2 regions of the Pseudomonas sp. MF09150 genome follow, and region 1 is predicted to be linked to the other one. Evidence: predicted binding sites of a transcription regulator. Region 1 holds the regulator's gene; the other holds the start of a gene.
What was found. The regulator FliA, encoded in region 1, starts transcription of late flagellar genes. The targets are predictions, from matches to a motif close to CTAAAGTTTNNNNNNNNNNNGCCGNTAA.
Positions count from the first base shown of each region.

Region 2: a site for FliA is predicted at 3,826-3,853, ahead of AC19YX_RS25800 (methyl-accepting chemotaxis protein). Genes of this name have one in related genera too.

Region 1 is NZ_JCBCUS010000001.1:1,888,058-1,895,780, forward strand. Features, by position in the region: gene AC19YX_RS08530 (flagellar motor protein) at 1-605, opposite strand, end outside; gene AC19YX_RS08535 (protein-glutamate methylesterase/protein-glutamine glutaminase) at 605-1,741, opposite strand; gene AC19YX_RS08540 (chemotaxis protein CheA) at 1,789-4,053, opposite strand; gene AC19YX_RS08545 (protein phosphatase CheZ) at 4,066-4,854, opposite strand; gene AC19YX_RS08550 (chemotaxis response regulator CheY) at 4,885-5,256, opposite strand; gene fliA (RNA polymerase sigma factor FliA) at 5,423-6,163, opposite strand; gene fleN (flagellar synthesis regulator FleN) at 6,160-6,990, opposite strand; gene flhF (flagellar biosynthesis GTPase FlhF) at 7,110-7,723, opposite strand, start outside.
Region 2 is NZ_JCBCUS010000007.1:445,917-453,639, forward strand. Features, by position in the region: gene AC19YX_RS25785 (PepSY domain-containing protein) at 1-137, shown strand, start outside; gene AC19YX_RS25790 (GAF domain-containing sensor histidine kinase) at 328-1,515, shown strand; gene AC19YX_RS25795 (hypothetical protein) at 1,531-1,977, opposite strand; gene AC19YX_RS25800 (methyl-accepting chemotaxis protein) at 2,089-3,714, opposite strand; gene AC19YX_RS25805 (transporter) at 4,132-5,154, shown strand; gene AC19YX_RS25810 (inorganic phosphate transporter) at 5,444-7,060, shown strand; gene AC19YX_RS25815 (5-oxoprolinase subunit C family protein) at 7,210-7,723, opposite strand, start outside.

The sequences.
Region 1 (7,723 bases):
GGCAGCAGCACCAGGTTGGCACTGGCCACGCCGTAGATGGTGGCGACAAAGGCCACGGCAATGCCGCTGCCGAGCTGGGACGGATCGGCGAGGTTGCCCATCACGTGGATCAGGCCCATCACCGCACCGATGATGCCGATGGTCGGCGCATAGCCGCCCATGCTTTCAAAGACTTTGGCCGCTTCGATGTCGCGGCTTTCCTGGGTGTAGAAGTCCACCTCCAGGATGCTGCGGATGGCTTCCGGCTCGGCGCCGTCCACCAGCAGTTGCAGGCCCTTGCGCGAATAAGCGTCGGGCTCGGCATCGGCCACGCCTTCCAGGCCCAGCAGGCCCTCCTTGCGCGCGGTCAGGCTCCAGTTGACGACCCGATCGATGCCGCCGGGCAGATCGACCCGGGGCGGGAAGAGGATCCAGCCCAGAATCTGCACGGCACGCTTGAATGCGCTCATCGGCGACTGCAGCAAGGCCGCACCGATGGTGCCACCCAGCACAATCAGCGCCGCCGGACCGTTGGCCAGGGCCGACAGGTGACCACCTTCCAGGTAATTGCCGCCAATGATGGCGACAAACGCCATGATGATCCCGATAAGGCTCAAGACATCCATCAGATACAGGCCTCGACCAGATGCCTGCCAATGTCGTCCAAGCCGTACACCGCGTCTGCGAGGTCGGCTTTGACGATGGCCATTGGCATGCCGTAGATCACGCAGCTGGCTTCATCCTGGGCCCAGATCGCGCTGCCGCCCTGCTTGAGCAGGCGTGCGCCTTCGCGACCGTCGGCGCCCATGCCGGTGAGCACCACCGCCAGAACTTTGTCACCGTAGGACTTGGCCGCCGAACCGAAGGTGATATCCACGCAAGGCTTGTAGTTCAGACGCTCGTCGCCGGGGAGGATTTTCACCGCGCCACGGCCGTCGATCATCATCTGCTTGCCACCGGGTGCCAGCAGGGCCAGGCCCGGACGCAGGATGTCGCCATCCTCGGCTTCCTTGACGCTGATCCGGCACAGCTTGTCCAGACGCTCGGCAAAAGCCTTGGTGAAGGCCGCTGGCATGTGCTGGATCAAGACGATCGGTGCCGGGAAGTTGGCCGGCAACTGGGTCAAGACCCGCTGCAAGGCAACCGGACCGCCAGTAGAGGTACCGATGGCCACCAGTTTGTAGGCTTTGCGTTTCGGTGCCGGCGACGAAGCGCTGGCCGCCGGAGCCCGGGCAGGCGCAGGAGCCGGTGCGGACGGACGCGGCGCAGCACTGCTGCTGCCGAAGCTGCTGATACCCGATGGCGCAGGCGCCGGGGCGGCAGCCGGCTGCGGAGCCGGAGTGCTATAGCTGCTGAAACGACGGTTACTGCGCGAGATGCTGTGGACTTTCTCGCACAGCAGCTGCTTGACCTTCTCGGGATTGCGCGAGATGTCTTCGAAGTTCTTGGGCAGGAAGTCGACCGCACCAGCATCCAGCGCATCGAGGGTTACCCGGGCGCCTTCATGGGTCAGCGAGGAAAACATCAATACCGGGGTCGGACAGCGCTGCATGATGTGCCGCACCGCCGTGATGCCATCCATCATCGGCATCTCGTAGTCCATGGTGATCACGTCCGGCTTGAGTGCCAGGGCCTGATCGATCGCCTCTTTGCCATTGGTCGCCGTACCGACGACCTGGATGTTCGCATCCGCTGAAAGAATTTCCGAGACGCGGCGGCGGAAAAACCCCGAATCGTCCACCACCAGGACTTTGACTGCCATAAACACTCCGTTAGGCGGGGCGAGGCAAATCGCCCCGCCACCCCGAATCAAATACGCCGTGCGGCGTAACGCTTGAGCATGCTTGGAACATCGAGGATCAGTGCAATGCGGCCGTCACCGGTAATGGTGGCGCCGGACATGCCCGGGGTCCCTTGCAGCATCTTGCCCAATGGCTTGATGACCACTTCTTCCTGGCCGACCAGTTGATCGACGACAAAGCCGATCCGCTGGGTGCCCACCGAAAGGATCACCACATGGCCTTCACGCTGCTCTTCATGAGCGGCGGAACGGACCAGCCAGCGCTTGAGGTAAAACAGTGGCAACGCCTTGTCGCGCACGATCACCACTTCCTGGCCGTCGACCACGTTGGTGCGCGACAGGTCCAGGTGGAAGATCTCGTTGACGTTGACCAGAGGGAACGCAAACGCCTGGTTGCCCAGCATGACCATCAGGGTCGGCATGATCGCCAAGGTCAACGGCACCTTGATCACGATCTTCGAGCCCTGGCCTTTGGTCGAGTAAATATTGATCGAACCGTTGAGCTGGGAAATCTTGGTTTTCACCACGTCCATGCCCACGCCGCGTCCGGAGACGTCGGAGATCTCGGTCTTGGTCGAGAACCCCGGGGCGAAAATCAGGTTGTAGCACTCGGTGTCGCTCAGGCGATCAGCGGCATCCTTGTCCATCACTCCACGCTTGACGGCAATGGCGCGCAGCACATTCGGGTCCATGCCTTTGCCGTCATCGGAGATCGACAGCAGGATATGGTCGCCCTCTTGCTCAGCGGCCAGGATCACCTTGCCACCGCGCGCCTTGCCCGAGGCTTCGCGCTCTTCCGGTGACTCGATACCGTGGTCGACCGCGTTGCGCACCAAGTGGACCAGCGGGTCGGCCAGGGCCTCCACCAGGTTCTTGTCGAGGTCGGTTTCTTCGCCGACCAGCTCCAGGTTGATCTCTTTCTTCAGCTGCCGCGCAAGGTCGCGAACCAGGCGCGGGAAGCGCCCGAACACTTTCTTGATCGGCTGCATCCGGGTCTTCATCACCGCGGTCTGCAGGTCAGCCGTGACCACGTCGAGGTTCGACACGGCCTTTTGCATGGCTTCATCGCCGCTGTTGAGGCCCAGGCGCACCAGGCGGTTACGCACCAGCACCAGTTCGCCGACCATGTTCATGATCTCGTCCAGGCGTGCGGTATCAACCCGTACGGTGGTCTCGGCTTCACTGGCGGGTTTTTCTGGCGGTGGCGCTGCGGCGGCACGTGCCGGAGCAGGAGCTGCAGCGGCCGCTGGAGCCGCAGCCTTGGGAGCTTCGGCCTTGGGCTCGGGCTTTTTCGCCACGGGCTTGGCCGCCACCGCAGCCGCGGTCGCAGCGGCTGGAGCGGCAGAACCGGCACCCGCCACCTCGGAAAATTTGCCCTTGCCGTGCAACTCGTCGAGCAGGGATTCGAATTCGTGATCGCTGATCAGGTCGCTGCCGGCTGCAGCCGCAACGGGCGCGGTAGCTGCCGGTACCGAAGCGACGGCAGACTCGAGCGCGTCCACGGCAAAGTTGCCCTTGCCATGCAACTGATCGAGCAGTGCTTCGAATTCATCATCGGTAATTTCGTTGCTGTCGCTCGCACCCGGCGTCGCTGCTTTCGCCGCGGCAGGTTCGCTCGCTGCAACGGCATCCGGGGCGAACTGGCCCTTGCCATGCAACTGGTCGAGCAAGGACTCGAACTCGGCATCGGTGATTTCGTCGCTGGCCGCATCGCTGCTGGCCACCGGAGCAGCCGCAGGCGCCTCGGCTTCGGCCTTGGCGGCGTTGAGCGAGTCCAGCAGCAGCTCGAATTCGTTATCGGTGATATCGCCCGATTCGCTTTCAGCCACCGGCTCGGCCACCGCTTCAGCCACTTCGGGCTCCGCTGCCACCTCTACCGCAGCCGCAGGCTCTGCCAGACGCGCCAGAGCCGCGAGCAGCTCCGGAGTCGCTGCCGTGACCTGGGTCCGTTCGCGGACCTGGCCGAACATGCCGTTCACCGCGTCCAGCGCTTCGAGCACCACATCCATCAGCTCCGAGTCGACACGACGCTCACCCTTGCGCAGGATGTCGAAGACGTTCTCGGCGATGTGGCAGCACTCCACCAGCTCATTGAGCTGGAGGAAGCCGGCGCCCCCTTTAACAGTGTGAAAACCGCGAAAAATTGCATTGAGCAGATCCGCATCATCCGGTCGGCTTTCCAGCTCGACCAGTTGTTCGGACAGTTGCTCTAGAATCTCGCCGGCCTCAACCAGGAAATCCTGAAGGATCTCTTCATCGGCGCCGAAGCTCATTAATGGGTGCTCCTAGAATCCAAGGCTGGAAAGCAAATCGTCTACATCGTCCTGACCGGACACAACGTCTTCACGTTTATCGGCATGAATCTGCGGACCTTCACCCTTGGCGAGATGTTTTTGCGGATCTTTTTCAGCCAGGATCGATTCGCGGTCATGTTCGATGCCCGCAAAACGGTCGACCTGGCTGGCCATCAAGACGAGTTTGAGCAGATTGCTTTCGACTTCCGTGACCAACTGGGTCACGCGCTTGATCACCTGGCCCGTGAGGTCCTGGTAATCCTGCGCCAACAGAATGTCGTTGAGATGGCCGGAAACGGTCCGGGTCTCCTGTTCGCTACGCGTCAGGAAACTGTCGACGCGCCGTGCCAGCTCGCGAAACTCTTCAGCCCCGACTTCGCGACGCATGAAGCGCCCCCAGTCAGCGCTCAAGGCCTGGGCATCGTTGCTCAGGCCGTTGACCAGCGGGGTGCTGCTTTCCACCAAATCCATGGTGCGATTGGCCGCAGCCTCGGTCAGCCTGACCACATAGGACAGGCGCTCGGTGGCATCCGTGATCTGTGAAACTTCCTCGGCTTGCGGCATATGCGGGTCAATCTGAAAATTGACGATCGCGCTATGCAGCTCGCGGGTGAGCTTGCCGACTTCCTGATACAGGCCGCGGTCACGGGTCTGATTGAGCTCATGGATCAGTTGCACAGCCTCGCCAAACTTGCCTTTTTCAAGGCTCTCGACCAGTTCGTGGGCATGTTTTTTCAGGGTCGATTCAAAATCGCCCAATGAAGATTCGTTATGCTCCATAGCTCCCCCGTGGCGCAATGTCTTCGCGCATCAACCGATGCGTTCGAAGATTTTTTCGATCTTCTCTTTCAACGCCTGAGCCGTGAATGGTTTCACTACGTAGCCATTGACGCCGGCCTGAGCCGCTTCAATGATCTGTTCACGCTTGGCCTCGGCAGTCACCATCAGCACCGGCAGGTGCTTGAGCTTCTCGTCGGCGCGCACGTGGCGCAGCAAATCGATACCGGTCATGCCAGGCATGTTCCAGTCCGTTACCAGAAAGTCGATGCTCCCGCTGTTGAGGACCGGAATGGCGGTAGTACCGTCATCGGCCTCGACCGTGTTGGTGAAACCCAGGTCACGCAACAGGTTTTTTATGATCCGCCGCATCGTTGAGAAGTCATCAACGATGAGGATTTTCATGTTCTTGTCCAATTCGACCTCCAAGCAGTCTTAAACGCGCCCAGCACCTGAACGCGCCATTCAATCAATACGACGTAACACTCAACGACTGCATGGAATACACACTGCAAGACCGGTGCGGCATCACGCCTTACCGGTCCCGTTCGCAGTGTCCCCACACTGCCTGTCAGCGCGCTCGCCACTCCCCCAAACGCCCCCGCAAGCGGGCCGCGCACTGGCTGTGTAACTGGCTGACCCGCGATTCGCTGACCCCCAGGACCTCACCGATTTCCTTGAGGTTCAGCTCTTCGTCGTAGTACAGCGCCAAGACCAGTCGCTCACGCTCCGGCAAATTGGCAATCGCGTCCGCCAGCGCCGCCTGGAAGCGTTCATCTTCCAGATCGCGTGACGGCTCGAGATGAGCACTCGCGCCATCCTCATGCAGCCCTTCATGCTCGCCGTCCTGCAAAAGGTCGTCGAAGCTGAACAGGCGGCTGCCCAAGGTGTCGTTCAAAATCCCGTAATAATCGTCGAGGCTCAATTCAAGTTCGGCCGCAACTTCGTGATCTTTAGCGTCACGACCGGTTTTAGCTTCAATTGAGCGAATGGCATCACTCACCATCCGTGTATTGCGGTGTACTGAACGTGGCGCCCAATCGCCCTTGCGCACTTCGTCGAGCATCGCCCCACGAATACGAATCCCGGCATAAGTCTCGAAACTTGCGCCCTTGCTCGCATCGTACTTGGTCGACACTTCGAGCAAACCGATCATCCCGGCCTGGATCAGGTCTTCGACCTGAACACTGGCCGGCAGCCGTGCCAGCAGGTGGTAGGCGATACGCTTGACCAGAGGCGCATAGCGCTCGATCAATTCATATTGGCTGTCACGCGCCGACTTCTTGTACAGGTTGTAGCCGCTGGCTGTCATAGCACCGGTCCTGCTGTTTGCTGCACTAGCCGCTCGACAAAAAACTCCAGATGCCCACGTGGGTTGGCAGGCAACGGCCAGGTATCGACTTTTTGCGCAATGGCCTTGAACGCCAGCGAGCACTTCGAACGAGGAAAGGCTTCATAGACCGCACGCTGCTTTTGCACGGCCTTGCGTACGCATTCGTCGTAAGGAACTGCACCGACGTATTGTAAGGCCACGTCCAGGAAGCGATCCGTGACCTTGGTCAACTTAGCGAACAGATTGCGACCCTCCTGCGGGCTTTGCGCCATGTTGGCCAGGACCCGGAAACGGTTCATGCCGTAGTCGCGATTGAGCAGCTTGATCAGCGCGTAGGCGTCAGTGATCGAGGTCGGTTCGTCGCAGACCACCAGCAGAACTTCCTGGGCCGCGCGGACAAAACTGACTACCGAGTCACCAATACCCGCAGCAGTGTCGATGACCAGCACATCGAGGTTGTCGCCGATATCACTGAAAGCCTGGATCAGGCCGGCATGCTGGGCCGGGCTCAGGTGCACCATGCTCTGGGTGCCGGAGGCGGCAGGCACGATACGGATCCCGCCCGGGCCCTGGAGCAACACGTCGCGCAGCTCGCAGCGGCCCTCGATGACGTCAGCCAGGGTACGTTTGGGGGTCAGGCCCAGCAGGACGTCGACATTGGCCAGGCCCAGGTCGGCGTCCAGCAGCATGACGCGCCGGCCGAGCTCAGCCAGGGCCAGTGACAAGTTCACTGACACGTTAGTCTTGCCGACGCCACCCTTGCCGCCGGTCACCGCAATCACCTGTACGGGATGCATGCTGCCCATGTTCTTTCTTTACCTTGTCTTACTTAGACGGGGCCACATAACTGGCTGCGCGTTCACCGTTGGAACAATGCATGGCAGACCATCGATGTAGATACGGTGCAATCTCTTCATGACCACCCTCATCCAACCCGTTTTGCGGGGTTGTGATAGAGGTCCGCGAACATATCGGCCATGGCTTCTTCGCTGGGTTCTTCCTGCATCTGCACGCTCACTGCGCGACTGACCAACTGGTGCCGACGCGGCAGGTGCAGATCGTCAGGAATCCGTGGCCCATCGGTCAGATAGGCAACGGGCAACTCATGACTGATCGCCAGGCTCAACACTTCACCGAGGCTGGCCGTTTCATCCAGTTTAGTCAGGATGCAACCGGCCAACCCGCAGCGCTTGTAGCTGTGATAGGCGGCGGTGAGCACCTGTTTCTGGCTGGTGGTGGCCAGGACCAGATAATTCTTCGATTTGATCCCGCGACCGGCCAGGCTTTCGAGCTGCATGCGCAGGGCCGGGTCGCTGGCTTGCAGGCCGGCGGTATCGATCAGCACCACGCGCTTGCGCAACAGTGGGTCGAGCGCCTGCGCCAGGGACTGGCCCGGATCGACATGGGTCACCGACACATTGAGAATCCGCCCCAGGGTCTTGAGCTGTTCCTGGGCACCGATACGGAAGCTGTCCATGCTCACCAGCGCGATGTTGTGCGCGCCGTACTTGAGCACATAACGCGCCGCCAGCTTGGCCA
Region 2 (7,723 bases), on a different contig from region 1:
CCGACACCGAACTGGAACACTCCGCCGCAGCCGGCTACGTGTACCAGGTGGAACTGCGCGATGCCAAAGGCGTGAAATGGGAAATCGACCTGGACGCCAAGAGCGGCAAGGTCCTGAGCAACAAGCAAGACCAATAAGGCAACCGACATAAAGGCCGCGCGCCCTCAGGGACGCGCGGCTTTTTTGTGGCGCGCCGCTGGCAAACCGGCGCCAGAAACAAATCCGCCGGGGGCCCAAGGAAATTGCCACCCACCCGCGTCAGCTCGCTAGAATCACACCCAGGTTCGGCGGCGCATAAGGTGTCGCGCCTTTTGTGCAGAGAATGAAATGGGGCAGACAGCAGCCGACATCGCCACCATCGGCCGGATCAGCGCAGTGCCGGCGATGTTGCAGGTGATTCGTGAAATGACCGGCTTGCGCTTTGCCGCGGTGGCCCGGGTCACCGATACCTCGTGGCACGCCTGCGCAGTCCTGGATGACCTGGAGTTCGGCCTCAAGGTCGGCGGCGAACTGGACCTGGTCACCACCCTGTGCCACGAAATCCGCTCGGCCCACGTCTCGGTCGTGATCGACAAGGCCAGCGAAGACCCGCACTACCATAATCACCACACCCCACGCCTGTACCGCTTCGAAAGCTATATCTCGGTCCCGGTGTTTCGCACCGACGGCAGCTTCTTCGGCACCATCTGCGCCCTCGACCCGAGCCCGGCGGCACTCAAGGCCAGCGCCATCCAGAGCACCATGGAGTCGTTCGCGCGCCTGCTGTCGCTGCAGATCGAGGCCGAAGAAAGCCAGCAACAGACCGAAGCCGCGCTGCAGCAGGAGCGCCAGACCGCCGAGCTGCGCGAGCAATTCATTGCCGTGCTGGGCCATGACCTGCGCAACCCGCTGTTCGCGATCAATGTCGGTGCCGAACGCCTGCTGCGCAAACACCCGAACCCGGCCACCGACCCGATCGTGCAGCACATTCTCAACTGTGGACGGCGCGCCGCACAGTTGGTCGAAGACGTGCTGGACTTCGCCCGGGGACGCCTGGGGCCCGGCATCACACTGAACATCGCGTCCAGCCAGGATCTGGAGCAAACCCTGCATCACGTGGTGGCGGAAGTGCAGAGCGTGCACCCGGAGCGCCCCATCCAGTGTGTGATCGGCGATTTGCAGGGCATCCACTGCGACCGCGACCGGGTCGCGCAACTGCTCTCCAACCTGGTGGCCAATGCCATCACCCACGGCGCGCCCGAAGGCCCGGTGCAGGTCAGGGCCGAAGTGCGTGAGGGCGTGTTTATGCTGGCGGTGCAGAACCCGGGGCAGATTCCCCCGGCGATCCTGCCCTACCTGTTCCAGCCGTACTCGCGCCCGGCCAGCGACACGCCGCAAGCCGGACTGGGCCTGGGGTTGTACATCGCCGACCAGATCGCCCGCTCCCACGGCGGGCGCATGGACCTGGCCTCAAGCGCCGAGCACGGCACGCTCTTCACCTTCAGCCTGCCCCTGGCGCCTGAAACTCGGGCCTGAAACCCGGGCCTGATCTCAGGCCGTGGTGTCGACCAGCGAGCCGGACGAACTGCTGCTCGAATCCTGCAAGGCTTGCAGCAGTGCGGCGGTGGCGGTCTGCAGCGAGCCGCTGGTGGAGGCGATCTGCGATTGCGCGGCAGCCACCGCGGCGGCCTTGGCATCCTTGCTGTCCTGACTGGCCTGGGCGGCCTGCAGCTGCTGTTGCTGCTCCTGCAACTCTTTCTGCAATTGCGCAATCTGCTTACGCAGCGCCTTGACCGCATCCGACTCGTCGCTGCTGCTGGAACTGCCGCCGGACACCGCAGCCCCCGACGCACCGGCCGCCTTGCTGCTGTCGCCGGAGGCAGCACTGGCCGAGGCAACCCCGGTCTCGGAGCTGCTGGCCTCATCGCTGGCACTGGTCGCCAGCTTGCGGGTGGTGACCTGGGGTTGGGTAATGGAAACGGAGCTGATACTGACCATGGGCATGGGCCTCGTGAGTTGGGGTTTGCCCTACCATCGACGCCAGCCCGGCCAACTTGAGAGTGACTGTGTACCGACCTGGTAAGCAGGCCGATACACAAGGCGCGGCGGTCAGTTGCCCAGGCGCGCGGTGACCTCGTTCAACTGCCCCGACAAGCCATGCAGGTTGCGGCTTGCCGCTTCGGTGCGCTGCACGTTGTCCAGATTGGTACTGGCGATGCTGGTGATCTCGGTCAGGTTGCGCGAAATGTCCTCGGCCACCGAGGTTTGCTCTTCCGCGGCCGTGGCGATCTGGCGGTTCATGTCACGGATCGCCTCCACGGCCACGGTGATCCGCTCCAGCATCGCCCCGGCCTGGGTCACTTGCTCGACGCTCTGCTCGCTGCGTGACTGGCCGCTTTCAATGGCCTGGGCGGCGTCCACCGCGCCGGTCTGCACGGTCTGGATAATCTGGTTGATCTCGATGATCGAGGCCGCCGTGCGCTGCGCCAGGCTGCGCACTTCGTCCGCCACCACCGCAAAACCACGCCCGGCCTCACCGGCGCGAGCCGCCTCGATGGCCGCATTCAGCGCCAGCAGGTTGGTCTGTTCGGCAATCCCGCGGATCACCTCCAGCACTTTACCGATGCGCCCGCTGTCGGTTTCCAACTGGCGAATAACCTTCGCGGTGTTGGCGATTTCGCCGCGCATCAGGGTGATGGTGTGGATGGTGCCCTGCATCACCTGTTCGCCCTGTTGCGCCGAGTGATCGGCATCGTCGGCCGCGCGCGCCGCATCGGCGGCGTGGCGCGCCACTTCCTGGGCCGTGGCAGACATCTCGTTCATGGCCGTGGCCACCTGGTCGGTGCGGTTGAACTGCTCATTGGTGCCCTGAGCCATCAACCCGGCAATGGAGCTCAACTCGCCGCTGGCGCTGTCCAGGTCGGAGGTGCTGCGTTGCAGGCGGCTGAAGGTGTCGGCGAGGAAATCACGCAGGGTGTTGGCGGCCATGGCCAAGCGGCCCAGCTCGTCCTGGCGGTCACTGGCGACACGTTCGGCAAAACGCCCCTGGCTCAGTTGCGCGACATACTCGATCAGGGTGCGGATCGGCTGCACCAGGTTGCGGTTGACCAGCCACAGGCTGAACAGGCCGATCATCAGGCCTGACGCCAGCATTACCAGAATCCCGATCCAGATCGTGCGTTCAGCCGCGGCACTGATCAGCAGCGACTGCTGGTCACCCTGCTTGCGCAACTGGCCGACCAACTCACTCATCTGCTCGCTGGTAGCGCGATCCAGCCCCTTGACCGCCACATCACCGGCCGCCGGATCGGCACCCGCCGCCACATAGGCATCGCGCCCTTTCTGATAGGCCGCACCGAGCTGGCGATGCTCTTCACGCAGGCGTTCGATCTGGCTCTTCAACTGCGCGTCGACACCTGGGGCCATCGCCAACTGGCCCAGAATGCCCTGGACATCGCTCTGGCGGTCTTCGAACAATTTCCAGTATTTGCTGCGCTCTTCAGGCTGTTTGCCGCGCAGCAGGACGTTCTTCCATTCCTGGACCTGGCTCTTGAACTGCAGGTTGGCCTCGTCGACCAGCTGCGAAGTGCGCAGCGGCCCCTCGATCAGATTGCGATAACTTTGCACACCATTGGACAGGAAGTTGAAACACGCCAGGGCGATCAACAACATCGCAAACAGGCTGCCGCTCAACAAGGCGAGCGTTTGCGCGCGCAGGGATTTTTGCAAGAACATCAAATGAGATCTCATGGCAGGGATGGAACACATCCGAAATGGACGTGGGTGGCACACAGACATCCCTGTCAGGGCAATCGACGACGGGCCGATGCTCGACTGCTGTGAGCGTGATCGGCGCGCAGCAGGCTTTCTTGAGCGCCTCCGACCACCGGTAGCAGGGCGCGCATTCTGCACCTGAAACTGTCACAAAAACATCAAAAAGCCTTGCGATGATAAAGCCCAAGTGAACCTGTAAAACGCCTACAGGTGCAGGCTGTGTGAAAACGTAGCGAGTGAAGGCAAGACAAGGCAAAAACAGGCGAGGAAGCGGAGTTTACTGGCTGTAAATGAGCATTCCGAGCCTGTTTTTAACGCAGTATTGCCAAACGCAGTAGTTTTCACACTGCCTGCATGGCTTCCCTCCAGCGAGACTCCATGAACCACAGCATCGACCAAAGCCATCGCGATTCCGATCTGTTCGGCCTGTTGTACGGCTTCAGTTTTCTCCCGGGGCAAGCCGGCCGCGAGTTGGACTCGGCCAAGGCCCTGGAATGCCTGAAACAAGCGGGGGACGGTGAAGAGTTTCTCTGGCTGCACCTGAACCTGGCCCACGCGGCCTGCGAGCGCTGGATGAAGGCTCACCTGGAATTGCCTGAAGAGTTTTTCGAAGCGCTGCATGAAGGCTCGCGCTCCACCCGCATCGAGCATGTGGACTCAGCACTGCTGGCGGTGGTCAACGACGTGGTGTTCAACTTCAGCAGCATGGTCTCATCGGATATATCGACCCTGTGGGTCTGCGCCCGCAGCCGCCTGATTGTCAGCGCCCGCCTGCAACCCCTGCACTCGGTGGACAAACTGCGCTCCTCGGTCAAGGCCGGCGAGCGCTTTCGCTCGCCCCTGGAACTGCTGGTGCACCTGTTGCGCGACCAGGGCGAGGTACTGACCCAGATCGTGCGCAAGACCAGCCAGAGCGTGGACCAGATCGAAGACCAACTGCTGGCGGCCCGGGTCTCCACCAACCGCGCCGAACTCGGGGCCATGCGCCGGGTGCTGGTGCGCCTGCAACGCCTGCTGGCACTGGAGCCGGGCTCGCTGCTGCGGCTGCTCAACCGGCCGCCGCAATGGCTGCAGAAGGAGGACGTCAAGGAGCTGCGCAAATCCACCGAGGAGTTCGCGCTGATCATCAACGACCTCACGGCCCTGGGGGAGCGGATCAAACTGTTGCAGGAAGAAATCGCCGCCAACCTCAACGAACAGACCAACCGCACCCTGTTCACCCTGACCGTGGTCACCGTGCTCGCGCTGCCGATCAACATCATCGCCGGCTTTTTCGGCATGAACGTGGGCGGCATTCCGTTTTCCGCAGATCCCGAAGGCTTCTGGATCCTGGTGGCCCTGGTCGCCACCTTCACCCTGTTCGCCGGCCGCTGGGCCTTTCGCAAACGCCAGGACTACTGAGCCAACGCCCGCTGGCCCCCGATGCCCCTCATCACCCCCTGACCACCACAGCACCTGCCCCGGCCGGAGCCACAAGCCCCGTAGCCGCTGCCGAGCCCGCGAGGCTGCGCTGGCCCTGCGTGACACCCCATACCCCCCCACGCCCACGGCGCCTGAAACGGTATGCAGAAAGGCCCATTCAGATCAGCGGCCCTCCCCAATCGCACAAACACTGACCTGACGCAGTCTCTCTGTAACATTTGGCAACGATCATGGAGCCCACTCCTCCCCTCCACAGGATTGTCCGGCAATGGCCACCCCTTCCCTGACTGCCGCCGCCCCCTCTTCCGCCCGCGAAACCAAGCCCCAGCTGGATAAAAAGGCCAGCCCCTTCACCCTGGTGATGTTTTTCGCGGTACTGGCCATGGGCTTGCTGTTCACCGCCTACAGCCTGATGCACGACATGCACGAACTGGGCACCACCGTGACCACCTGGACCCCGTTCCTGCTGCTCGGCGTGGCGCTGCTGATCGCCCTGGGCTTCGAATTCGTCAACGGTTTCCATGACACCGCCAACGCCGTGGCGACGGTGATCTACACCCACTCGCTGCCGCCGCATTTCGCCGTGGTCTGGTCGGGTTTTTTCAATTTCCTCGGGGTGCTGCTGTCCAGCGGCGCCGTGGCCTTCGGCATCATTGCCCTGCTGCCGGTGGAGCTGATTCTGCAAGTCGGCTCATCGGCCGGTTTCGCCATGATCTTCGCCCTGCTGATTGCCGCCATCCTGTGGAACCTCGGCACCTGGTGGCTGGGGTTGCCGGCGTCGTCGTCCCACACCCTGATCGGCTCGATCATCGGTGTCGGCGTGGCCAATGCCCTGATGCATGGCCGCGACGGCACCAGCGGCGTGGACTGGGGCCAGGCCACCAAAGTCGGGTACGCCCTGCTGTTTTCGCCGCTGATCGGCTTCGCGTTCGCCGCCCTGCTGCTGTTGGCCCTGCGCCTGTTCGTGAAGAACCGCGCGCTGTACAAGGCGCCCAAAGGCAACACCCCGCCGCCGTGGTGGATTCGCGGCATGCTGATCCTCACCTGCACCGGCGTGTCCTTCGCCCACGGCTCCAACGACGGCCAGAAAGGCATGGGCCTGATCATGCTGATTCTGGTCGGCACCCTGCCCATGGCCTACGCGCTGAACCGCACCATGCCGGCCGACCAGGCCCTGCAATTCGCCGCGGTGGCCGAAGTCACCCAGCAGGCTCTGAGCAAAGGTTCGCCCCAGGCGGCGCCCGCCGATCCGCGGCCGATCCTTTCCGATTACGTGCGCAACAAGCAGGCCACGCCTGAGCTGATCCCGGCGCTGGCGGCGCTGGCCGGCCATATCGGCAACGAAGTGAAGGGCTATGGCTCGCTGTCCAAAGTGCCGGCCGAGGCCATGGGCAACGTGCGCAACGACATGTACCTGACCAGCGAAACCATTCGCCTGATGGACAAGAACAAGGTCGGCCACTTTGACGCCGACACCCAGGACAAGCTGCAGCTGTTCAAGCAACAGATCGACAACGCCACACGCTTCATTCCGCTGTGGGTCAAGATCGCCGTGGCCATCGCCCTTGGCCTTGGGACCATGGTCGGCTGGAAACGTATCGTGGTGACGGTCGGTGAAAAGATCGGCAAGACCCACCTGACCTACGCCCAGGGCGCCTCGGCGGAAACCGTGGCCATGCTGACCATCGGCGCCGCCGACATGTTCGGTCTGCCGGTATCGACCACCCATGTCCTGTCATCGGGCGTGGCCGGGACCATGGTCGCCAACGGCGGCGGGCTGCAGATGCGCACCATCCGCAACCTGCTGATGGCCTGGGTCCTGACCCTGCCGGCGGCGATCCTGTTGTCGGGCAGTTTGTATTGGTTGTTTACCCAACTGTTTTGAGCGGACGTGTAGTTGTCAGGCTTGGGCTGCGCTTGGACGTGGGTTGAGGTGGGTCGGGGTATCAGGGAGGGAAATGGTGCATCCGACGGACAGCGTACGAACGCGGCCCGAGTCTGCGGCAGCGGCTACGGGTGTAGCCGCCGTGGTGTTCAGGAGGGAAACAGCTTGCGCAGGCAAGCCAGTTTTTTCTTGTAGGAGCGCCGGGCCTCCAGCGCCTGTTCGAGGGTCACCGCGACGAAACGGGCCTTCTGGTTGGGTTGCATCTGGCCGATCAGGTCGAGGTCGGCGCTGATCACGGTGCCGATCATGGCGTAGCCGCCACCGGACACCGCGTCCCGATGCAACACGATCGGCTCGAGCCCCGCAGGCACCTGGATCGAACCGATCGGGTAACAGCTGTCGACGATGTTCGACGGATCGGAGCCGGCACCAAACGGCTGCTCCCGCGGCTGAAAGCCCAAGGCACTGCCGCCCTTGAAGCGATAGCCGATACGGTCAGCTTCGGAGCCCACGGTCCAGGGCTCGGCAAAAAAGCTGACCTTGGCCGCCTCGCTCAAGCGCTCGTAATACAGGCCGGGCACCACCCGCAGCGTGACCTCGCCACCCAGGGACTGACGTAAAGCCATGGGCAAACTTGCACCGACCCGGCTCTTGCCGCTGTCC